3 regions of the Vibrio sp. R10-SG-ISO4 genome follow, and region 1 is predicted to be linked to each of the others. Evidence: predicted binding sites of a transcription regulator. Region 1 holds the regulator's gene; each other region holds the start of a gene.
The links. Region 1 encodes MetJ, which represses methionine synthesis genes. Its sites were predicted from a motif close to TTAGACNTNTANANGTCTAA; they were not measured.
Positions count from the first base shown of each region.

Region 1 (8,186 bases):
AGCAGTCGAGAGCCGGCACGCACGTCGTGGCCACGGAGGATCTCAAGCATCATCAGCATCGCCTGACGCCCGATTTCATAACGCGGCTGAGAAATCGTCGTGAGTGGTGGATCGCAGTATTGCGCAAACTGAATGTCATCAAAACCCACAACCGATAGATCTTGTGGCACGCGAAGTCCGAGCTTTTTCGCTTCCTGAATCGCGCCAATCGCCATCATATCATTGTGACAAAAAACCGCTGTCGGCGGCTCAGATAAGGCCAACAACTGACGAATCGCCTTCGCACCATCTTCAAATGTGAAGTTGCCTTCTGCGCAATAGTGTTCGTTCATCGTTAGGCCTGCGCGGCGCAACGCTTGTTGATAACCCTGGTGACGGAACTGACACAGTAGAGCACTCTCTGGCCCCGAAATCTGCGCGACACGGCGATGCCCCATCTGAGTCAGGTAGTTGACCGCTTCAAATGCGGAAGTGAGGTTATCAATATGCACGGTGGGCAACTCTAACTCAGGCGCAAATTCGCACGCCATGACCATCGGCGGCAGATTCTTTTGTTCTGCCTTGCTAACATCAAACGGTAAATCCGTACCGAGCAGCAGCATGCCATCGGCCTGCTTAGTGAATACCAAGTTCACAAAAGAGCTTTCACGCTTTCTTTGTTGGCCGCTGTCCCCAAGCAATACGATGTAACCGTGCTCCATAGCCGCATCTTCAATGCCACGAATGATTTCGGTGTAATAGGGATCGCAAATGTCTGGGATGATCGCGATGATGGTCTTTGATTCGTTTCTACGCAGATTGCGCGCCAGCGAGTTGGGTGAGTAGCCAGCTTCAAGCACCGCCTCTTCGACGCGTTTTCTCGTCGCAGAAGAGACTTTCTCGGGATTCATCAACGCCCGTGATACCGTCGCCGTCGACACTCCCGCAAGCTGGGCAACATCCTTCATTGTCGCCATAAGTTATTAACCCTCTTAATTAAAGATGTAGCGCTTTAGCCACCTAAACCTTGTTGCCTTGATCATAGCGTCTGGTGTGGTGATGACGGGGTCAATCCTGCACCGCTTATGATGATGGTAGGCTGATGCCCACTCTTATTGGCAGCGAAAAGCAATCGTTTGGCTCTTGCCAAGGTTCGCTTCGCCTATCCCTTTCCAAACAACTAGTTTATTCATTTCGAAACAGAAAGTTACGGGATATTTAACAAAACCCGAACTATAAAAGAGAGCCAGATCACAAATAAATGAAAAAGAACGAAATCAGCTCACAGCGCCTATCGTCCCTGCCCCTATTTAAACTAATCGGCGTGTTAGCTCAAGTCTTGAGGCTCGATATCGACCGACCAACGGACCTTTTTCGCGCTCGGCAGCAACTCGATAGCCGGCTTAGCACTGGCTAGCAGCTTTTGCATTAACGAGCGCTGCTCGGTTTGCAGCAGTAATTGCCAACGGAACTTACCCGCACGTTTGGCAAGCGGGGCGGGTGTCGGGCCCAGCACCATGCAGCCGGAATCAAACAGAGGGTGGGATTCTAAAGTAAAGCGGACTTGGCGTAGGAACTCTTCCACCAGCTCAGATTGGTTCGCCTCCGCACGAAACAGCGTTAAAAACGAATACGGGGGCAACGCCGCCAGTTTTCGCTCTGCTAAGGCCACCTCGGCGAAGTCCCGATAACTCTTTTTCAACAGTGCTTGCAATAGGCTGTGCTCTGGGTGGTGGGTTTGCAACAACACTTCACCGGGTTTACTGGCACGCCCCGCTCGGCCTGCCACCTGAATGAATAGCTGGGCTAAACGCTCAGAGGCTCGAAAGTCGCTGCTGTAGAGTGAGCCATCGACATCCAACAGCGCCACCAGCGTCACATCCGGGAAATGGTGCCCTTTGGCGAGCATTTGCGTGCCGATCAGAATCTGATATTCACCGCGTCGAATGGCGCTTAACGCCTCTTCTAGGCTGCCTTTGCGCCGCGTGCTGTCGCGGTCAATACGAATGGTTTTCTGCTCTGGAAAGAGCGTATGCAGTTGTTCCTCTAGCTGCTCGGTTCCCACCCCAACAGTGACCAGTTGAGTGGAACCACACCCTTGGCACTGGTGGATCGTCGGCTGCTGAGAGCCACAGTGGTGACAGCGAATTTCGCTGCTGTGCTGATGGTAGGTGTAGTAGGCGTCGCAGCGCTTGCATTCCGCGATCCAGCCACATTCGTGACACATCAGAGCCGGGGAAAAGCCGCGTCGATTTAAAAACAGCATCACCTGATTGCCTGCGTTGAGGTGCTTGCGCATTTGAGCGATCAGTGGCGCAGAGAGGCCCCCCTCTAAATAGAGCCCTTTGACGTCAATCACTTGATTGGTGGTGGGCACCGCACTGCCTGCTCGGCGAGACAAATGCAGATGATGATATTTGCCAGACAGCGCATTGTGCAGCGTTTCTAACGCGGGCGTTGCTGAACCAAGCACAATCGGGATCTGCTCTTTGTTGGCGCGCATGACCGCCACATCGCGCGCATGGTAGCGCAAGCTATCTTGCTGCTTGTAAGAGCTATCATGCTCTTCATCGACAATAATAATGCCCAGATCAGCAAAAGGCGTCAGCAATGCAGATCGCGTCCCAATCACAATGCCGGCCACTTTATCGCGCGCGCACAACCAGGCATTGAGGCGCTCGGTGTCATTCAATCCAGAATGTACTACCTCAATCGGCACGTTAAAACGCTTTCGAAAGCGATTAATGGTTTGCGGCGTCAGGCCGATTTCCGGCACCAGCACCAAAGCCTGCTGACCCCGTTCGAGGACTGGCTTAATCATGTTGAGGTACACCTCAGTTTTACCTGAACCGGTCACCCCTTCGAGCAAAAAGCAGCCAAAACCGCTGAAACTGTTGACCGTCGCGATGGCGATCGCTTGCTCTTCATTCAGCTTTGGTTTCTCAACATCGGCTTCAATGTCAGCGCCCCACTTAGCAAAATGAGGCTTGCGCTCAATCGACTCAATCCAACCTTTGTCTGTCAACGTGCGCAGCACGCTAGTGCTGACCTCTTCATCAATAAAACGTTGGTGTGACGTCGGTCCGTGTTGCAGCATCTGCATCACTTTGGCTTGCTTAACCGCTCGGCCAAACCCATGCATCAACTGATCGCGTCCGGTTGGCGTCAGTTGCCATTCCACCACGGCGGTAAAGTCGGCCGGTTTTCCCTTACGCAGGGCGCTGGGCATCGCATTGGCTAAGGTGTCGCCAAGTGGATATTGGTAAAAGTGGCTGCACCAGTGCAACAAGGTATATAACGAGTCGGGCCAAACAGGTTGACTGTCGAGCACCTGCTTAATCGGCTTGATTTTGTCCATCGGCAGCGATGACTGCTGCACCAAGGCCGTCACGATACCAACTAAGGTTTGACGGCCAAAAGGCACAGACACGCGCCCACCAATCACTGGAAAAAGGTGTCCAGGGATTTGATAGTCAAACTGTTTATCTAGTGGTACGGGTAACGCGACTCGGGCGATGGTGGGTCTCATTCAGTCTTTCACTGCAGGTCAATGACGCGTTTAGTCTAAGGGAAAAGGCAGAGTGAGAAAAGCCAGCGCATCTCAGTGTCTGTATGAGGAGACGCGGGTAACACCACTTCGCGATAACATCCATGCGTCTCCCTCTCCTGCAGCGGCTAAAAAAGTAGCGATTTCTACCCCAAATCGGTTGATCCTAGGCGTACTATTCATTACTATATCGCGCCTTAGAGATATGGCTGCTCTGGCAGCGGTGTCCTAAATCCATTTTACATTAACTACGTGTGGTGTCCGGCTCTGAATCGGATAGCGACACGGCCTATATTGAGGTTACCCCATGAAAGCTGGAATCCACCCAGAATACAAAGCAGTAGCAGCAACTTGTTCTTGTGGCAACACATTTGAGTTCAAATCTACTCTAGACAAAGAATCAATCCACCTAGACGTATGTGACAAATGTCACCCATTCTACACTGGTAAGCAACGTATCGTTGATACAGGCGGCCGTGTAGATCGCTTCAACAAGCGTTTCGGTGCTCTATCAAGCGGTAAGAAGTAATTCCTTCTCGCGGATAGGAAAAAGGACGCTGCGGCGTCCTTTTTTGTTGCCAGAGATTTTAGAGCAATTAACCTATTCACAGTAAAACCCGCAGTCATATCTCTTTCTATCTGGTCTAATCTCCAGTCATTTCCCACATATTACCCTACTCGCTCGCATTCTGACCTAGGCAGCTTGACTCAGTTCCTCTAAAATGATTAACCCCCTTTGTGCTGAATCATTTTAACGAGTACCTATTTCTATGCCTGATGACCACCGTCAAGACCTGACCCCTGAAGAACAATTTCGCCAAAAAGCGCTCGACTACCATGCCTTTCCAAAACCAGGCAAGATCTCTGTCGAGCTGACCACCCAAGCAGAAACCGCGCAAGATCTCGCACTCGCCTACAGCCCAGGCGTGGCCGAGCCGGTACGAGAGATCGCTCAAAACCCCGATAATGTCTATAAGTACACCGCAAAAGGCAATATGGTGGCAGTGATCTCCAACGGCACAGCGATTCTTGGCCTAGGTAATCTTGGCCCACTGGCATCAAAGCCCGTGATGGAAGGCAAAGCCCTGCTGTTTAAGCGCTTTGCAGGTTTGGACTCCATCGACATCGAAGTCAAACACCGCACCATCGATGAGTTTGTCGACACGGTCGCCAACATCGCGGATACCTTTGGCGGCATCAACTTAGAAGACATCAAAGCGCCAGACTGCTTTGAAATCGAAAAACAATTAATTGAGCGCTGTGATGTGCCAGTCTTCCATGATGACCAACACGGTACCGCCATTGTGACGGCTGCTGGCATGTTAAACGCCATTGAGCTGCAAGGTAAAAAACTGGAAGACGCCGTGATTGTCTGTCTGGGCGCCGGTGCGGCTGCCATCGCTTGTATGGAGCTGCTGATCAAGTGCGGCGCGATGCGCGAGAAAATTTACATGCTGGATCGCAAAGGTGTGATCCACACTCGACGTGATGATCTCAACGAATACAAACAACTGTTTGCCAACAACACCGACAAACGTACGCTGCAAGATGTCATCGAAGGCGCCGATCTGTTCCTTGGCGTTTCTGGTCCTAACCTGTTATCGCCAGATGATCTTAAATTGATGGCCGACAAACCCATCGTGTTTGCCTGCTCTAACCCAGATCCTGAGATCAAACCTGAGCTCGCTCATGATGTACGCAATGACCTCATTATGGGTACAGGTCGCAGTGACTACCCGAACCAAGTCAACAACGTACTTTGCTTCCCGTTTATTTTCCGTGGCGCACTGGATGTACGTGCTAGCGAGATCAACGATGAGATGAAGCTCGCTGCCGTAGCGGCGATCCGTCAACTGGCGAAGGAAGAGGTCCCTGCCAATGTTCTGACCGCCGCGGGTGTGGATTCACTCTCGTTTGGCCCAGACTACATTATTCCAAAACCGATGGACCCAAGACTACTCCCCCGCGTCGCCAAAGCGGTCGCGTTAGCCGCGGTAGAATCCGGGGTGGCACGCATTGAGCTGCCTGACCATTACATGGATATCGAGTAACCTTGACGCCCACTACCAGCCACGACCTTTGTCTCTGGCTGAGCAAAAACAACAAAGCCGCTGACGATGTCAGCGGCTTTTGCATTCAAATTCGGTGCAAAACAGGGCGAGCGTTAGTCGTCAAACGCCTCAAACTCAATCCCCATCTCCGTCATCAGCTTTTTCACTTCAGCGGGAATATCATCTGGACGGTCTTTACGCAAATCTTCATCCGTCGGTAATGGTTGACCTGTGTAAGCGTGCAAGAACGCTTCACACAACAACTCACTGTTGGTGGCATGACGCAGGTTGTTGATCTGGCGGCGCGTACGCTCGTCTGTTAATACCTTAAGGACTTTAAGTGGGATGGAGACCGTGATTTTTTTCACTTGCTCACTTTTCTTACCGTGTTCTGCGTATGGGCTAATGTATTCGCCATTCCAGTCTGCCATTGCGCACCTTTATATTTGCGTATGAGTGTTTAAACCACAATTTTAACGGTATTTATGGCTACAAGCAAAGACATATAGACGTCTAGAAGTGTTGACGTCTTAAAAAATGAGAAGTAAAGTGGTTGGCGATAGGAGTGGAATCGGCCCAAACTGTGAGTGTGTCGCAGCACTACACCACATTGGGTGCCGGATACACCTGATAAGCAACAGGTATATCGCATTCCCTAAAACAAGTCACTACTGTTCGCAAGGAAAACGCTATGAGCACGCGCAAACCCGCCACCATCGCGGTACGTACTGGTATCGAGTCAGACACCCAACATCACGCTGTCGTTCCCCCTATTTATCTCTCGACCAATTACGGATTTCCGGCGTTTGGTGAAGTGCCGAAATACGATTACACGCGTTCTGGCAACCCGAACCGTGGCCTGCTTGAAACGGCGCTGTATGAATTAGAAGGTGGAGAAGGCGCAGTGGTGACCAACTGTGGCACCTCAGCGCTCAACCTTTGGGTGTCTGCGTTTGTCGGGCCAGATGATTTGATTGTCGCGCCACACGATTGCTACGGTGGCACCTATCGACTCTTCAATACCCGTGCGCAAAAAGGCGACTTCAACGTGTTGTTCGTCGACCAATCCGATGACGCAGCCTTGACCGCCGCCATCAACCAGAAACCCAAGCTTATCCTGTTGGAAACGCCATCAAATCCTTTGGTGCGTGTGGTGGATATCGAGAAAGTCTGCCAGCAAGCGAAACAAGTCGGCGCACTGGTCGCGGTTGACAATACCTTCTTAACCCCGATTTTCCAGAAGCCACTCGAACTGGGTGCGGATTTCGTTATTCACTCAACCACCAAATACATCAACGGTCACTCCGATGTGATTGGCGGCGTGGTGATCACAAAAACCAAAGCGCACGCTGAAGAACTGGCTTGGTGGGGCAACTGCATTGGGGCCACCGGCACGCCGTTTGATAGCTACATGACGCTGCGCGGCATCCGCACGTTAGGCGCACGAATGAAGGTGCATGAACAAAGCTCGGCAAACATTCTCGACTTTCTGAAAACAGAGTCACTGGTCGGCCGCATCTATCACCCAAGCTTGCCGGATCACCCTGGCCATGACATCGCTAAGAAACAACAATCAGGCTTTGGTTCTATGCTCAGCTTCGAGTTCGCTGGCAGCTTTGAAGAACTGAAACAGTTTGTCGGTGAGCTGAAACTCTTCTCTCTTGCAGAATCGCTAGGCGGCGTAGAAAGCCTCATTTGTCACCCAGCGTCAATGACCCACCGTGCGATGGGAGAAGCGGCGCTGGCCGAGGCAGGTGTCTCTCAGCAACTGCTGCGTCTGTCTGTCGGTCTTGAAGATGCCGATGACCTGATTGACGATCTCAAGCAAGCCTTTAACTGTGTGAAGGAGTCCGCGTAATGACGACATCGCGTCAACTGCATAAATTTGGTGGTAGCAGCTTAGCGGATCCGGAGTGCTACCGCCGGGTAGTCACCATACTCAAAGAATACTCTGGCAGCGATGATCTGATCGTTGTCTCAGCGGCCGGTAAAACCACCAATCATTTGATTGAATTTACCGAAGCGCTCTATAAAGACGGCCGCCTTGCCCATGAAGCGTTGCAGTCGGTACGACAATTCCAAACAGGGCTTATCGAAGCCTTGATTGACAGTGACGACGAACAAGCGCACATGCTGGCGACGCTCAAAGACGAGTTCACCACCCTCGGCGAATTAAGCGCCCCGTTAAGCGAGGCGGAGCGAGCTGCGGTACTTGGCCACGGTGAAATGTGGTCCTCAAGACTGCTCGCCGCGCTATTGAATCAAGCGGGTTTACCAGCCATCGCGCAAGACTCTCGCACTTTCTTACGGGCAGAAACCGGCACGCAACCTGAAGTGGATCGTGGTCAGTCCTACCCACTACTGAAGGAAATTTTGGCGCAACACTCACAGCGTCGTCTGGTGTTTACCGGCTTTATGGCGCAAAACCAAGCAGGCCAAACCGTGCTGCTTGGCCGAAACGGATCCGATTACTCTGCCACCGTGATTGGCGCGCTCGCAGAGGTCAGTCGCGTCACGATTTGGAGTGACGTTGCTGGCGTATACAGCGCAGACCCTCGCCTTGTCAGTGATGCTTGTCTTCTGCCCCTATTGCGACTGGATGAAGCAAG
Region 1 is NZ_JCBDHJ010000001.1:195,308-203,493, forward strand. Features, by position in the region: gene cytR (DNA-binding transcriptional regulator CytR) at 1-956, opposite strand, end outside; gene priA (primosomal protein N') at 1,307-3,508, opposite strand; gene rpmE (50S ribosomal protein L31) at 3,834-4,055, shown strand; gene AC6R03_RS00930 (malic enzyme-like NAD(P)-binding protein) at 4,297-5,577, shown strand; gene metJ (met regulon transcriptional regulator MetJ) at 5,691-6,008, opposite strand; gene AC6R03_RS00940 (O-succinylhomoserine (thiol)-lyase) at 6,269-7,435, shown strand; gene AC6R03_RS00945 (bifunctional aspartate kinase/homoserine dehydrogenase II) at 7,435-8,186, shown strand, end outside.

Region 2 (8,186 bases), on a different contig from region 1:
ATCAATGGGCATGTACATTGTCTTAGTCTTCTTTGCTGCGCAGTTTGTTGCATTTTTCAAATGGACGAACTTTGGTCAAGTGTTTGCCGTAGCCGGTGCCGGTTTCTTGCAAAATATTGGTCTTACTGGCCCAATGCTGTTCTTCGCCTTTATCTTGATGTGCGGCTTCATCAACTTGATGATCGGTTCAGCGTCAGCGCAGTGGGCGGTCACCGCACCGATTTTCGTGCCTATGTTGATGCTGGTTGGCTACGCACCAGAAACGATTCAAGCGGCTTACCGTATTGGTGACTCAACGACCAACATCATCACACCTATGATGAGTTACTTTGGTCTGATCCTCGCTGTGGCAACTCGCTACATGAAGAATCTCGGTATCGGTACTCTCATCGCGACGATGCTGCCGTACTCAATCTGCTTTATCGTTGGTTGGAGTATACTCTTCTACGTATGGGTGTTCATCCTTGGTCTACCTGTTGGTCCGGGCGCGGCGACCTACTACACGCCGTAGTCGATAGATTCACACTTTCCCATAGCCGAAGCATTTGCTTCGGCTTTTTTTCGCCTGCTCTTTACGTTTTTTGCTCTTTACGTTTTTTTACTTAGAAGTCTCTGGATTGATGGCTAGGGTGACCAGATAATAGACAGCATACTTTTAATAAGAGACCGTCATCATGAGCAATCCACATTCTAAACCCACCCTCTTTTTTCACTGGTTAACGGGCCTTGGTTTTATTGGCGTGTTAGGCCTTGGCTTGTATCTTGAGCAAATGGAGCGAAGCCCAGCCAAAGGCGAGTTAATGGGGATTCACAAATCCCTTGGCGTGATTATTTTGCTGATCGCTGTGTTGCGCGTGGCGTGGCGACTCAAAGAAGGGCCGATTGAAAGCTCGGCGGTGTTGACCCGAGTTCAAGAGATTCTAGCCAAGTCGATTCATGGCATTTTGATGCTGGCGACACTACTGATGCCTATCTCAGGCATCGCCATGAGCGTCGGCGGCGGGCGAGCACTGGAGGTGTTTGGCGTCGAGATCCTTGCTGCAGGGGAAAAAATAGAGTGGCTGCAATCGCTCGGGGGGGGCGTACATGGGTTTGCCCCTAAGATCATTATTGCGGCCTTGGTGCTCCACATTGCCGCGGCGCTTAAGCATCAATGGGTCGATAAAGATGGCACTTTGAGTCGTATGTTGGGGCGTAAATAATTCACAATGACAGGCTGATGGGAAGGCATTTCGATCAGAGAATACCAATATAGAAAAAGGGTCGACATGAACGTCGACCCTTTTTGGTATTTACTGTGTTATTGAGCGTTTAGGTCAGATTACCAACCTTTAACGACACCACCTTGGAAGATGTCTGAGGCAGCGTTGTACACTTCGTCAGTTTGGTAAGCTTTTACGAAGTTTTGTACATTCTCTGCTGAGACGTTGTTTTCACGCGCAACGATAAGGTTCACGTATGGTGACTCTTTATCTTCAACAAACACACCGTCTTTCTCTGGCGTCAGGTTGATAGAGCTTGCGTAAGTGGTGTTGATGACAGACAGCGCAACATCATCAAGAGAGCGTGGCAGCTGGGCAGCGTCTAGCTCAAGAATTGAGATGTTTTTTGGATTTTCAACGATGTCGCGTACCGTTGCCAGTAGACCAACGCCTTCACGCAGTGTGATCAGACCTTGCTGCTCTAGTAGAATCAATGAGCGACCTAGGTTCGTTGGATCGTTAGGAACGGCGATACGTGCACCCTCTTCGATCTCTTCCACAGAGGTCACTTGCTTAGAGTAACCCGCGATTGGGTAAACGAAAGTGTTACCTGCGATAGCCAGCTTGTAACTACGGTCAGCAATTTGCTGATCTAGGTATGGTTTGTGCTGGAACGCGTTGATGTCGATTGAACCGTCATCCAAGGCTGCGTTAGGAGTAACGTAATCCGTGAATGTCACCAATTCTACATCCAGACCGAACTGCTCTTTCGCCACTTTTGCTGCTACTTCAGCAACTTGTGCTTCTGCACCCGCCATCACGCCGACTTTGATTTTGCTGTTGTCCGCTTCTTTTTCGCCACAACCAGACAGAACCAATGCAGATGCCGCAGCGGCAATCGCCAAAAGACCTTTAAGATTAAATTTCATGACCTTCTCCTTGTGAAATTCTTAATGTTTATCTGTGATCCACTCGGCGTACAATCGCATCGCCGATAGATTGAATAATTTGAACCAGTACGATGAGCATCACCACAGTCACAGCCATGATGACTACATCGTAGCGGTGGAATCCGTAACGTATCGCGACATCACCTAGACCGCCGCCGCCCACTGTACCCGCCATTGCTGAGTAGCTCACCAATGTCACCAAAGTGATGGTGACGGAGTTGACGATGGTCGGCATCGCTTCAGGAAGCAATACTTTACTGATGATTTGCATTGGCGTCGCACCCATAGATTGCGCAGCCTCGACCAAACCGCTTGGCACTTCCAGTAGTGCGCCTTCAATCAGGCGAGCAACGAATGGAATCGCACCAATCGTGAGCGGCACGATGGCGGCGGTGGTACCGATAAAAGTGCCCACCAACAGTTTCGTCACAGGGATGATGGCAACCATCAACACCAAAAACGGCACGGAGCGACCAATATTGACGATTGCGCCCAACACACCATTGAGTTTGGTGTTTTCTAGTAGGCCACCTTTTTTGGTCGTGTGTAAGATAACGCCGAGAGGGATACCGACAGCAAAGCCCACGATACCCGCGACGGCGACCATGTAGAGGGTTTCCCACGTCGCGCCAATCAATAGCTTACTGTTAAGCTCGAGCCACTGTGAAATCGTGTTAAAGGACATAGCCAAGCACCTCTACCTTTACATTGTGTTCACGCAGAAATTCGATTGCTGCGTTGTCGTCTTGCTCATTACCAAATAGCTCGGCGACCATCATGCCGAATTTTACGCCACCGGCGTAATCTAAGTCTGAACTCAGAATGCTGACATCGATATTGAATTTACGCGCAATTTGGCTCATCAGCGGTGCATCGACGGTTGCGCCAGTGAATTCAAGGCGTACCAGAGGGTAGCTGCCTTCAACGCGGCTGCTTTGCAAGCGAGCCTCGTAATCTTCTGGGATCGACAAGTCGAGCGTAGAGCGAATAAATTGGTGCGCAAGCTCGGTTTTCGGGTGAGCAAAAATATCACCAACCGTGCCTTTCTCCACCAATTCACCACCACCGATGATCGCCACTTGGTGACAAATGCTTTTGACCACGTCCATCTCGTGAGTGATCAAAAGCATAGTAATGTTCAGCTTGCGGTTGATCTCTTTTAACAGCTCAAGAATCGATTGAGTGGTCGCGGGATCGAGCGCGCTGGTCGCTTCATCACACAGCAGCACTTTAGGATCTGATGCGAGCGCACGAGCGATCGCAACGCGTTGTTTCTGACCACCACTGAGGTTTGACGGGTAGCTCTCATGCTTATCAGCAAGGCCGACCAGTTTGAGCAGTTCGGTTACCTTAGTGGTGATGGCGTTTTTGTCTTTGCCCGCCAGTTCAAGTGGCAGTGCGACATTATCAAACACAGTGCGGGATGAAAGCAGATTAAAGTGCTGGAAAATCATACCGATATTGCGGCGTGCTTGGCTCAGCTGTGATTTAGACAGTGTCGTCAAATCAACACCATCAACCTTGATTGAACCTGAGGTGGGCGCTTCCAACATGTTCACGCAGCGAATCAGTGTACTTTTCCCTGCTCCAGAAGAGCCAATAACACCGAAAATCGTTCCTTGAGGAACCGTAAGGTTAATGTCTTTCAGCGCATGGATTTCCTTGCTGCCCTGATAAAACACCTTGTTGACTTGATTAATTTCAATCATCAGTTAACCCGCTTGCAAATAACTTGGTGAGAAGTCGATTATTTTGAACTACCTCTCATTTGGTAGACGATGCTATGGGTTTGCAGGTTTAGTGTCAATAGATATTTTTACGGCTAGACGTCCAAACGCCTTTTTTCACTCTCTTGCGCGGAGATTGTTTCGTCATGAGATAGATAAGAAAGAAATAACGCGGGCAAATGGCCTTATTCACCGGCGCTAAAGCGATAGCGCTCGCCTTGCTGCAATTCGCTCGTTTTAAGGTATAATTCGAGCCAAACACAGCAGACAGAGACACATATTTTGGCAAAACCAGCAGTCTTTCTAGATAGAGATGGCGTCATCAACGTTGACCACGGTTACGTGCATGATGAGCATGATTTCGAGTTTATCGATGGCGTATTTGAGGCAACGAAGCAACTCAAGCAGATGGGCTACCTATTGGTGCTGGTGACCAATCAGTCGGGTATAGCCCGTGGCAAGTTTAGCGAAGATCGCTTCTTGTCTCTGACGCAATGGATGGATTGGAACTTTGTCGATCACGGTGTCGAGTTTGATGGCTTCTATTACTGTCCGCATCACCCTGATTATGGCGACGATCGGGATTGCGAATGTCGTAAGCCAAAGCCGGGTATGTTCCAGTCAGCGCAGCGCTTTCTCGATATCGATATGGCCAAATCGGTCATGGTCGGAGATAAGGCGCAAGATTTGATGGCGGCAGAGGCTGCTGGGGTAGGGCAGAAGATTTTGGTCCGCTCAGGCAAACCGGTGACCGAACAAGGTGAAGCGCTAGCAAGCGTGGTGCTTGATAGTCTTGCCGATGTGCCGCACTATCTAACAAATACCGTTAACTAGCAAATACCGTTAACCAATAAAACCATTGACGGACAACAAGCAGTCATAGGCACAAACACTCAAGGAGTCGAGTATGAACAAGCATTTAGCCTTGTGGGCAGTCGCGGGATTGATGTTGGGCTGCGCGCAAAGCGAGCAGGCGAGCGCGCCAGTAAAGTTCCACACCTATCAGTGTGATGAGGGCAAGCAGTTTTCAGCCGCTTACCTTTCTGGTGAAGAGGCAGCACTGGTTAAAGTAGAGGGCAAATCGCTGCGTCTAACCCAGCTACCCTCAGGTTCGGGCAGCCGCTACGCGCTAATGGACGATGGTCAAGAAGTGACGCCGGCTGTCAATTTGGCCATCAAAGGCAACGAAGCGCGTTTGAACTATCAAGATCAGCGCTTTACCCAATGTGTCACTGATTAAATCCAAGTTACCGCACCTCAATAGCCAAGGCCTTCGCCTTGGCATGGCTTTTAATGACGTAGGAACATGAGCAAAAAACTCACCATTGTTGATATTGCCAAGCTGTCTGGCGTCGGAAAGTCGACCGTCTCACGCGTGCTGACCAATGACCCGAAAGTCAAACCGGAAACCCGCGCCAAAGTGGAGCGAGTGATTCAGGAGTCGGGTTATGTGCCGTCCAAATCGGCGCAATCGATGCGTGGTGGGCGACAAAAAGTCGTTGGGGTGATCATCTCTCGTCTTGACTCCCCTTCAGAAAACAGGGCAGTGAGCAGTATGCTTGCCGTTTTGTATCAACAAGGCTACGACGTGGTGATCATGGAGAGCCAGTTTGATCGCCAGATGACCAATGAACACTTAGAGGTGTTGAAAAGACGCAATGTGGATGGCGTTATCGTCTTTGGTTTTAGTGATTTGGACGTCGCGCGTCTAGCGCAGTGGCAGGCGCGCTGTGTGGTGATCGCGATGGAGACGGACGTTGTCTCTTCGATCAACTACGACAACCAAGGCGTCATCACGCACGCGCTCAATCACCTCCATCAACGTGCGTGCCGAAATATCGCGTTTATCGGCGTCGATCCCAGTGATAAAACCACAGGTAAACTGCGTTTGGACGCCTACTTGAGCTGGTGTAAGCACAACCAGATCGCTCCTTGCTATCAAACCGGTCAGCTCAGTCATGACAGTGCTTACGCGTTGGTGGATAAGGTGTTGTCAGAGCGCACCGACGCGATTGTGTGTGCCAGTGACACCTTAGCACTTGGCGTCATCAAGCGTTTGCAAGAGCTCGGTCGTGACTCTGTCAACGTGACAGGCGTAGGCGGCAGCGAGCTGCTCTCTTTCCTATTTCCGAATGTCTTTAGTATCGACCCTGGTTACGCTCAAGCGGGTGAAAAAGCGGCTAACGTATTGATCAATAAGATCAATGGTAGTTCTGATCAGGTTCACATTACTCAACAACCCATCCAAATTTAACTATCTGAATCCGTTGGCAATTTCTTATTTAGTGTGATCATTTTCAATTTATGGGACTGTTCCCATTTTAATGTCATGCGCTTTTTGGGATTATAATGTCGAATTAATGGGAATGTTCCCATTAATATAATAACAATCAAACAGAGTCAGTTTGAATGTCTGCAATCGCAGACTAATATCAATAGAATCCAATTAGGGTGGAAATGGAAATGAGTAAGATAGCCAAGCATGACGTCGAACGTCTGATTGAGCGAGTTGGTGGACGTGACAACATCGCCAGTGTAAGTCACTGTTTGACGCGGCTACGCTTTGTGTTAAACGACACCGGTAAAGCCGATGAAAAAGCCCTTGAAGCGTTGCCAATGGTAAAAGGTTGCTTCACCAATGCCGGGCAGTTTCAGGTGGTGATTGGCACGGAAGTCGATGAAGTCTACAAAGTGTTGATTGAGCTATCCGGTCAATCTGCTGCGTCGAAAGAGGAAGCCAAACTCGCGGCAAGACAGAACATGAACCTGCTTGAGCGTGGCATTTCCCATCTTGCGGAAATCTTTGTTCCGCTGCTGCCTGCGATCATCACCGGCGGTCTGATTTTAGGTTTCCGCAATGTGATTGGCGACATCCGGATGTTTGATGGCCAAACATTGACGCAAATTAGCCAGTTTTGGGCCACGGTGCATAGCTTCCTGTGGTTGATTGGCGAAGCGATTTTCTTCTTCCTACCGGTGGGTGTGTGTTGGTCAACGGTGAAAAAACTGGGTGGTACGCCGATTCTGGGCATCACGCTAGGGGTAACCTTAGTCTCACCTCAGCTCATGAACGCGTATTTGATCGGTAAGCAAGTGCCCGAAGCGTGGGATTTTGGCCTGTTTGTGATTGAAAAGGTCGGGTATCAAGCGCAGGTGATCCCCGCGATGTTGGCTGGTGTCGCCTTGGCGTTGATTGAGACCAACTTAAAGCGCATTGTACCCTCTTACCTCTACCTTGTTGTGGTGCCGTTTGTCTCCATTATTCTCTCTGTCGTGTTGGCGCACTCCCTGATTGGTCCATTTGGCCGCGTGTTGGGTAACGGTGTCGCGTTTGCTGCTAAGGCTGCCATGACCGGCGACTTTGCGGTGATTGGCTCGATGATATTCGGCTTCTTGTACGCGCCTTTGGTGATCACCGGTATCCACCACACCACCAATGCGGTTGACCTGCAACTGATGCAAGAATTAGGTGGCACACCGATTTGGCCGCTGATTGCACTATCGAATATCGCTCAAGCATCAGCGGTAGTGGGCATCATCCTGATCAGCAAAAAACACGGAGAGCGTGACATCTCTGTACCTGCTGCCATTTCTGCCTACCTAGGGGTGACTGAGCCTGCTATGTACGGCATCAACTTAAAGTACAAGTTCCCTATGCTAAGCGCGATGATTGGCAGTGCGGTCGCGGCGGCGATTTGTGGCAGTGCTGGCGTCATGGCGAACGGTATTGGGGTCGGCGGCTTGCCGGGTATTCTCTCTATCCAGCCCCAGTATTGGAGCGTTTACGCGATGGCGATGTTGGTGGCCATTGCTCTGCCTGCCATGCTGACACTCTTCTTCTATAAACGTGCGCAGTCTAAAGGCGAACTTGAGCCTGCGAACGCATAACGCTGACGGAGCGGCCTTGGCCGCTCCTTATTCTCAGCGCCCCTTCTTTGTTACTGAAATTTTAGGCGTGATATGACACGAACAACTCAAGAGGCCAATTGGTGGAAAACTGCCACCATTTATCAAATCTATCCAAAAAGTTTTTGTGATAGCGGGGCGAAAGGCACCGGTGATCTCCAAGGGATCATCGCTAAGCTGGATTACCTCAAACACCTTGGGGTTGACGCCATCTGGTTAACACCGGTTTACCAATCACCTATGGTCGATAATGGTTACGATATTTCTGACTACTACGCGATCAATCCCGAATTTGGCACCATGGCGGACTTTGATGCGTTGCTCGCCAAGGCCCATCAGCGTGGGATTCGAATCATCATGGATATTGTTGTGAACCACACGTCAACAGAGCATGCGTGGTT
Region 2 is NZ_JCBDHJ010000002.1:245,984-254,169, forward strand. Features, by position in the region: gene AC6R03_RS02065 (AbgT family transporter) at 1-511, shown strand, start outside; gene AC6R03_RS02070 (cytochrome b) at 675-1,202, shown strand; gene AC6R03_RS02075 (MetQ/NlpA family lipoprotein) at 1,322-2,131, opposite strand; gene AC6R03_RS02080 (methionine ABC transporter permease) at 2,160-2,837, opposite strand; gene metN (methionine ABC transporter ATP-binding protein MetN) at 2,827-3,861, opposite strand; gene gmhB (D-glycero-beta-D-manno-heptose 1,7-bisphosphate 7-phosphatase) at 4,162-4,713, shown strand; gene AC6R03_RS02095 (MliC family protein) at 4,787-5,119, shown strand; gene treR (trehalose operon repressor TreR) at 5,186-6,133, shown strand; gene treB (PTS trehalose transporter subunit IIBC) at 6,343-7,767, shown strand; gene treC (alpha,alpha-phosphotrehalase) at 7,840-8,186, shown strand, end outside.
Region 2: a site for MetJ is predicted at 3,967-3,986, ahead of metN (methionine ABC transporter ATP-binding protein MetN). Genes of this name have one in related genera too.

Region 3 (8,186 bases), on a different contig from region 1:
TCACCACAAGGTGGGTGCCTTGCCACTGGACGAGGAGAACAATGCCGATGGCCGCCGCCATAAAGCACAAGCCGTAGAAAGCGCTAATCAGCGGCATGCGAACAAAGTCGTGCAAGCCGAGCGCGAGCCAATGAAATGGGGCAGAGATACTGACCTGATTACACGGTATGGTGCGCGCGTATTCGTGGTCGCTGACTTCCTTATGTTTTTGCTCTTTGAAGTCATGTGGGTTAACCGTACGAGGCATAACTCCTCCTTGATCAATCTCGATTCTCATCCTCTTCTTTGCCTTTTGAGTAGTGGCCGAGAAAAGGGGTTGTTACGTATTTGTAAACAGAAGACGTTTTTAAACGCAAGCCGTTCGCAAACACGAGAGAGTGCTGACCCGATTCGCTGATGTGCTCCTAGACGCTGACGTTAAAGGGTGTGAACTCTCAGTTTTATGTTGGTGCCGTGATCTGAACACAAGCTTTGCGCGTGTTACTCGGCGCAGAGGGGATGGCAGTCACGTCTGGTTTTATACGTAAAGACGTCATCCTTGGATGCGTTCATTTAACATATTGTTAACTATTGACCTCAATGGCGTAAATTACAACCTGGGAGGTTAAATTTTGTTCAATGATGGGTGGGGATGCGAGGTCGGGGTGAGCACAGCGAGCGAGGAGGCCAGATAGCAGGCAAAAGAAAGGGCTTTTGGCGAACCAAAAGCCCTGAAATAGTGTGGCTCAGTGATTACTTGAGACCAGCGAAGTCACGCAGTTCTGCGGCTTTATCCGTCGCTTCCCAAGGGAACTCTTCACGACCGAAGTGGCCGTAAGCGGCGGTCTTCTTGTAGATTGGCTGAAGTAGGTTCAGCATCTCTTGCAGGCCGTATGGACGTAGATCGAAGAACTGACGTACCGCCTCAATGATGATGTCGTGCGAGACTTTCTCAGTACCGAACGTTTCCACCATGATAGACGTTGGATCCGCAACACCGATTGCGTAAGACAATTGGATTTCACAGCGATCTGCCATACCAGCCGCGACGATGTTTTTCGCTACGTAGCGTGCTGCGTAAGCGGCACTACGGTCTACTTTCGATGGATCTTTACCAGAGAATGCACCACCACCGTGACGCGCTGCGCCGCCGTAGGTATCAACGATGATCTTACGACCAGTCAAACCACAGTCGCCCATTGGGCCACCGATAACAAAACGACCGGTTGGGTTGATGAAGAAGTTAGTGTCTTTGTTGAGCCACTCAGCCGGTAGAACTGGCTTGATGATCTCTTCCATTACCGCTTCGCGCAGATCCGGCGTTGAGATAGAGTCACAGTGCTGAGTTGACAGTACGACCGCATCGATACCAACGATCTTACCTTCGTTGTACTGGAACGTAACCTGAGATTTTGCATCTGGACGCAACCATGGCAGTGTGCCGTTCTTACGCACTTCCGCTTGCTTTTGCACTAGGCGGTGTGAGTAAGTGATAGGCGCTGGCATGAGGACTTCAGTCTCGTTACATGCGTAACCAAACATGATGCCTTGGTCACCGGCACCTTGCTCTTTTGGATCCGCTTTGTCGACACCTTGGTTGATGTCTGGAGACTGTTTACCGATGGTGTTTAGCACTGCACACGAATCCGCGTCAAAGCCCATGTCAGAGTGAACGTAGCCAATTTCACGTACGGTTTGGCGCGTTAACTCTTCGATGTCTACCCATGCAGAAGTGGTGATTTCACCGCCGACCATGACCATACCGGTCTTGACGTAGGTTTCACACGCTACGCGAGCTTTTGGATCTTGCTCGAGGATCGCATCGAGAACCGCATCTGAGATTTGGTCTGCAATTTTATCTGGATGGCCTTCTGATACGGATTCAGAAGTAAACAGGTGCTTAGCCATGAGAGCTCCATTTAATCTGTTGGATGGGCGTCATTGCTCGCCCAGCACAAAAATAAGGTTAAATTATGTAGGTGTATCTACATCTAGACGTCTATTCTAGTTTTGCGTGCTCGAATTACAAGTTATTTTTGTGATTTAAGTAGAGTAAAAACGCGTATTCTTCTCAATCCGCCGCGTGAGGTAAAGAGCAATCGTTTGCATCAAACAGTAACGAAAACCGGCGGTCTTCGAGAAATTTGCAATAAATATCGTAGATCTGGCGTTGATTAGACAGTAATCGATTGCACCTGCGTAGATGCTCTGCGAGAATTATCGCCCACCTTAGTTATCAATTCGCTTAATGCATTCAGGAGCAGACATGTCTTCTCGTAAACACTTGGCCAATGCAATTCGTGCACTTAGCATGGATGGTGTTCAACAAGCTAATTCCGGTCACCCAGGCGCACCGATGGGGATGGCGGATATCGCCGAAGTTCTTTGGCGTTCACACTTAAACCACAACCCAGCGAACCCAGAATGGGCAAACCGCGACCGTTTCGTGCTATCAAACGGCCACGGCTCAATGCTGATTTACTCTTTGCTGCACCTAAGTGGTTACGAGCTGTCTATTGACGATCTGAAAAACTTCCGTCAGCTTCATTCAAAAACGCCGGGCCACCCAGAATATGGTTATGCACCGGGCGTAGAAACCACCACTGGTCCTCTTGGTCAGGGCATCACAAACGCAGTGGGCATGGCGCTGGCAGAGAAAGCATTAGCGGCGCAGTTCAATAAAGAAGGCCATGACATCATCGACCACTTCACCTACGTATTCATGGGTGATGGCTGTTTGATGGAAGGGATCTCTCACGAAGCATGTTCACTAGCGGGCACTCTGGGCCTTGGCAAGCTGATCGCTTTTTGGGATGACAACGGCATCTCGATTGATGGTGAAGTGGAAGGTTGGTTCTCTGACGATACACCAAAACGCTTTGAAGCTTACGGTTGGCATGTTATTCCAGCTGTCGATGGCCATGATGCTGAGGCGATCAACGCCGCCATCACTGCCGCGAAAGCGGACCCTCGTCCTACTCTGATTTGTACTAAGACCATCATCGGTTTTGGTTCACCAAACAAAGCGGGCTCTCACGATTGTCACGGCGCGCCACTAGGTGCAGACGAAATCAAAGCTGCGCGTGAGTTCTTAGGTTGGGAGCACCCAGCGTTTGAGATTCCAGCAGACGTATATGAGCAGTGGGATGCGAAAACCGCAGGCGCAGCATCTGAAGCGGCGTGGAACGCTCAGTTTGAGGCTTACGCAGCGGCGTACCCAACAGAAGCGGCGGAGCTGAAACGTCGTCTCAACGGTGAGCTTCCTGCGCAATGGGAAGAGAAAGCGAATCAAATCATTGCTGATCTGCAAGCCAACCCAGCGAACATTGCCTCGCGCAAAGCGTCTCAAAATGCGCTTGAAGCGTTCGGTAAAATGCTGCCTGAATTTATGGGCGGTTCGGCGGACCTTGCGCCATCCAACTTGACCATGTGGTCGGGCTCAAAATCACTGGAAGCAGACGATTTCTCAGGTAACTACATTCACTACGGTGTGCGTGAGTTCGGTATGACGGCCATCATGAATGGTATTGCGCTGCATGGCGGTTTTGTCCCTTACGGTGCGACCTTCTTGATGTTTATGGAGTACGCCCGTAACGCGATGCGTATGGCCGCTCTGATGAAAATTCAGAACATCCAAGTGTACACGCATGACTCGATTGGTCTGGGTGAAGATGGCCCAACTCACCAACCCGTTGAGCAAATGGCGTCACTTCGCCTAACGCCAAACATGAGCACATGGCGTCCATGTGACCAAGTGGAATCTGCGGTCGCTTGGAAATTGGCGATTGAGCGTAAAGATGGCCCAACGTCTCTGATTTTCTCTCGTCAAAACCTCGCGCAGCAAGCGCGTGACGCTGGGCAAGTGGCTAACATCGCTAAGGGTGGTTACATCCTAAAAGATTGCGCGGGCAAGCCAGAGCTTATCCTTATCGCCACCGGTTCTGAAGTAGAACTGGCTGTTGAAGCGGCGGCGCAGCTAACCGCTGAAGGCAAGCAAGTACGCGTGGTGTCTATGCCATCGACGGATGCGTTCGATAAGCAAGACGCAGCGTACCGTGAATCCGTACTGCCAGCTGACGTAACAGCACGTATCGCTATCGAAGCGGGTATTGCGGACTTCTGGTACAAGTATGTCGGCTTTGGCGGCAAGATCATCGGTATGACAACCTTCGGTGAATCAGCGCCTGCTGGAGAGCTGTTCAAGCTGTTTGGCTTCACGACAGAAAACGTCGTGAACACAGCGAAAGAACTGCTTGCTTAATTGTGGCGATGTAGTTTGAAGGAAACCGAGTCGTGAGTGGCTCGGTTTTTTTATTTTAGTTCCTAGTGCCTAGTTACTAGAAATAGGCGGTTTCGGGGATTGGAACTCGCATCTGGGCACGGGCTCAGTTACTATCTGTGACACGAAAATCAGGTAGGGTGAGGAAAGGATGCTTAAAATTGCGATCAATGGATTTGGACGTATCGGTCGTAATGTGTTGCGCGCGGTTTACGAGAGCGGCAAACATCAGCAGATCAAAGTGGTCGCGGTCAACGAGTTGGCACAGCCTGATGCGATGGCGCACTTACTGCAATACGATACGAGCCACGGTCGTTTTGGCAAAAAAATCACGCATGACCAAGAGCATATCTATATTCATCACGGCGTCGTGGAGAGTGGCGACTTTGATTCGATTCGGATTTTGCACCTAAACGACATTGAGCTACTGCCTTGGCGCGATCTTGAGGTCGATATGGTGCTCGACTGCACCGGTGTCTATGGCTCGCAAGCCGATGGCCAAGCGCACATCAAAGCCGGCGCTAAAAAAGTGCTGTTCTCCCACCCAGGCGCCAGTGATCTCGACCACACCATCATCTATGGTGTGAACCATGAAACATTAACCGCAGAGCATCGCGTCGTTTCTAATGGTTCGTGCACGACCAACTGTATTGTCCCTATCATCAAAGCTTTAGATGATGCTTTTGGTATCGATTCTGGCACGATCACCACCATTCATTCCTCAATGAATGATCAGCAGGTGATTGATGCGTATCACAACGATTTGCGTCGTACTCGAGCCGCCAGCCAATCCATCATTCCAGTTGATACGAAATTGCACAAAGGGATTGAAAGAATCTTCCCGAAATTTTCCAACAAATTCGAAGCCATATCCGTGCGCGTTCCCACGGTAAACGTCACTGCGATGGATTTAAGTGTCACAATTAATACGAATGTGAAAGTTAATGACGTAAATCAAACCATTGTTAACGTATCTCAGTGTACATTACACGGCATTGTTGACTATACTGAAGCGCCGCTCGTATCGATTGACTTTAATCACGATCCCCACAGTGCCATTGTTGATGGTTCCCAGACTCGCGTGAGTAATGGGCACCTAGTCAAAATGTTGGTTTGGTGTGATAACGAATGGGGCTTTGCGAACCGCATGCTGGATACTGCGCTCGCAATGCAGGCCGCTTCAGAACAAGCTGGGTAGTGCCTTTTAGCGGTCATTTTTACCCAGATTGGAAGCGCCGAAAGGCGGTGGAGTAATATTTATTTTTACCCTTGAAATAAATATTGATAATCTCCATATCAAAACCAGTTTGAAGAATTAATAGGCTTGGCAGGGTTGCCGAGTGACTGAAAACTTTATTTTTTGAATAGTTGAGAGGACAAACCATGTCTGTAATCAAGATGACTGACCTGGATCTAGCAGGTAAACGTGTATTCATCCGTGCTGACCTAAACGTGCCAGTAAAAGACGGCAAAGTAACTTCTGATGCGCGTATCCTCGCGTCTCTACCAACAATCAAGCACTGCCTAGAAGCAGGCGCGAAAGTGATGGTTACTTCTCACCTAGGTCGCCCAACAGAGGGTGAATACGCGGAAGAGTTCTCTCTACAACCTGTCGTAAACTACCTAAACGATGCACTTGACTGCGAAGTTAAGCTAGCGAAAGACTACCTAAACGGTCTAGAGCTGAACGCGGGCGAGCTTGTTGTTCTAGAAAACGTTCGTTTCAACGTTGGCGAGAAGAAAAACGACGAAGCACTGTCTAAGCAGTACGCTGCACTTTGTGACATCTTCGTAATGGACGCATTCGGTACGGCTCACCGTGCACAAGCATCAACTCACGGTGTGGGTATGCACGCCGACGTTGCGTGTGCAGGTCCTCTACTTGCGAACGAGCTAGAAGCGCTAGGTAAAGCAATGGACAAGCCTGCGCGTCCAATGGTTGCTATCGTTGGTGGTTCAAAAGTGTCGACTAAGCTGACTGTGCTTGAGTCTCTGTCTAAAATCGCTGACCAACTGGTTGTCGGTGGCGGTATTGCTAACACCTTCATCGCAGCGGCTGGCCACAACGTAGGTAAATCGCTATACGAGGCAGACCTAGTCGACACAGCGAAAAAGCTAATGGAAGAGTGCGCGATTCCAGTGGCGACTGACGTTGCTTGTGCAAAAGCATTTGATGAGAACGCAGAAGCGGAAATCAAAGACGTATCTGAAGTTCAAGACGACGACATGATTTTCGACCTAGGTCCAAACTCTACCGCGCAATTGGCTGAGATTCTGAAGAACGCGAAAACCATCCTTTGGAACGGTCCTGTGGGCGTATTCGAATTCAAGAACTTCGAAGCGGGCACAAAAGGTATCTCTGAAGCGATCGCAGCGTCTGAAGGTTTCTCTGTTGCAGGTGGTGGTGACACGCTAGCGGCGATCGACAAGTTCGGTATCAAAGCAGATGTGTCTTACATCTCAACGGGCGGCGGTGCGTTCCTTGAGTTTGTAGAAGGTAAAGTCCTTCCAGCGGTTGAAATGCTAGAAGCACGCGCTAAGTAATTGATAGAAAGCGGGGGAGTCTCTCCCGCTTTCTTGTTTGCGGCACATCACATTTTTGCTAGAATAGCGCAAGTTGTGAGCAAACGTTTGCAAGAATTTAAACTGAAAAGTTTTATTTTTATAACGACCATTTTTAAAAATGACAGCTAATAGGATTAAATCCATGTCTAAGATCTTCGATTTCGTAAAACCAGGTGTTATCTCTGGCGATGACGTTCAGAAAGTGTTTGAAGTTGCAAAGGAAAACAACTTCGCTCTACCAGCAGTGAACGTAGTAAACACAGACTCAATCAACGGCGTTCTAGAAGCAGCAGCGAAAGTAAAAGCGCCTGTTGTGGTTCAGTTCTCTAACGGCGGTGCCGGTTTCTTTGCGGGTAAAGGTCTAAAACTTGAAGGTCAAGACGCACAAGTGCTTGGCGCAGTTGCTGGCGCGAAATACGTTCACGCTGTTGCAGAATCTTACGGTGTGCCTGTTATTCTTCACACTGACCACGCAGCGAAAAAACTGCTTCCTTGGATCGACGGTCTACTAGATGCGGGTGAAGAGTTCTTCGCTCAAACTGGCAAGCCACTTTTCTCTTCTCACATGATTGACCTTTCTGAAGAGTCTCTAGAAGAGAACATCGAGATCTCAGCAAAATACCTAGCTCGCATGGCGAAAATGGGTATGACGCTAGAAATCGAACTAGGCTGTACTGGTGGTGAAGAAGACGGCGTTGACAACTCACACATGGACGCATCTGAGCTGTACACTTCTCCAGAAGACGTGGCTTACGCTTACGAGAAATTGGTGGCAATCAGCCCTCGTTTCACTATCGCAGCGTCTTTCGGTAACGTACACGGCGTTTACAAGCCAGGTAACGTTGTTCTTACTCCAACTATCCTACGTGACTCTCAAGCGTACTGTGCTGAGAAGTTTGGTATTGCACCTAACGCACTAAACTTCGTATTCCACGGTGGTTCTGGTTCAACTGAAGCAGAAATCCAAGAGTCAATCAGCTACGGTGTCATCAAAATGAACATCGATACTGATACTCAGTGGGCAACATGGGACGGTATCCGTAAGTACGAAGCGGAAAACCACGATTACCTACAAGGTCAAATCGGTAACCCAACTGGCGAAGATGCGCCAAACAAGAAGTACTACGATCCACGCGTATGGCTACGTGCTGGTCAAGCTTCAATGGTTGCTCGTCTAGAGAAAGCATTTGCTGACCTAAACGCGGTTGATGTATTGTAATTCAGCCGTCACTCTGATTGATAAGAAGCCGCTCATCGAGCGGCTTTTTTTGTGTCCGCTTTTTAATACAAATGAATATAAATTGTTATAAACTCTGGCGAAATACCATGGCTTTGCGTAATCTGTAAGCTACAACTATTCAAC
Region 3 is NZ_JCBDHJ010000003.1:43,761-51,946, forward strand. Features, by position in the region: gene AC6R03_RS02865 (DUF2189 domain-containing protein) at 1-247, opposite strand, end outside; gene metK (methionine adenosyltransferase) at 733-1,887, opposite strand; gene tkt (transketolase) at 2,246-4,240, shown strand; gene epd (erythrose-4-phosphate dehydrogenase) at 4,410-5,456, shown strand; gene AC6R03_RS02885 (phosphoglycerate kinase) at 5,642-6,802, shown strand; gene fbaA (class II fructose-bisphosphate aldolase) at 6,966-8,042, shown strand.
Region 3: a site for MetJ is predicted at 1,963-1,982, ahead of metK (methionine adenosyltransferase). Genes of this name have one in related genera too.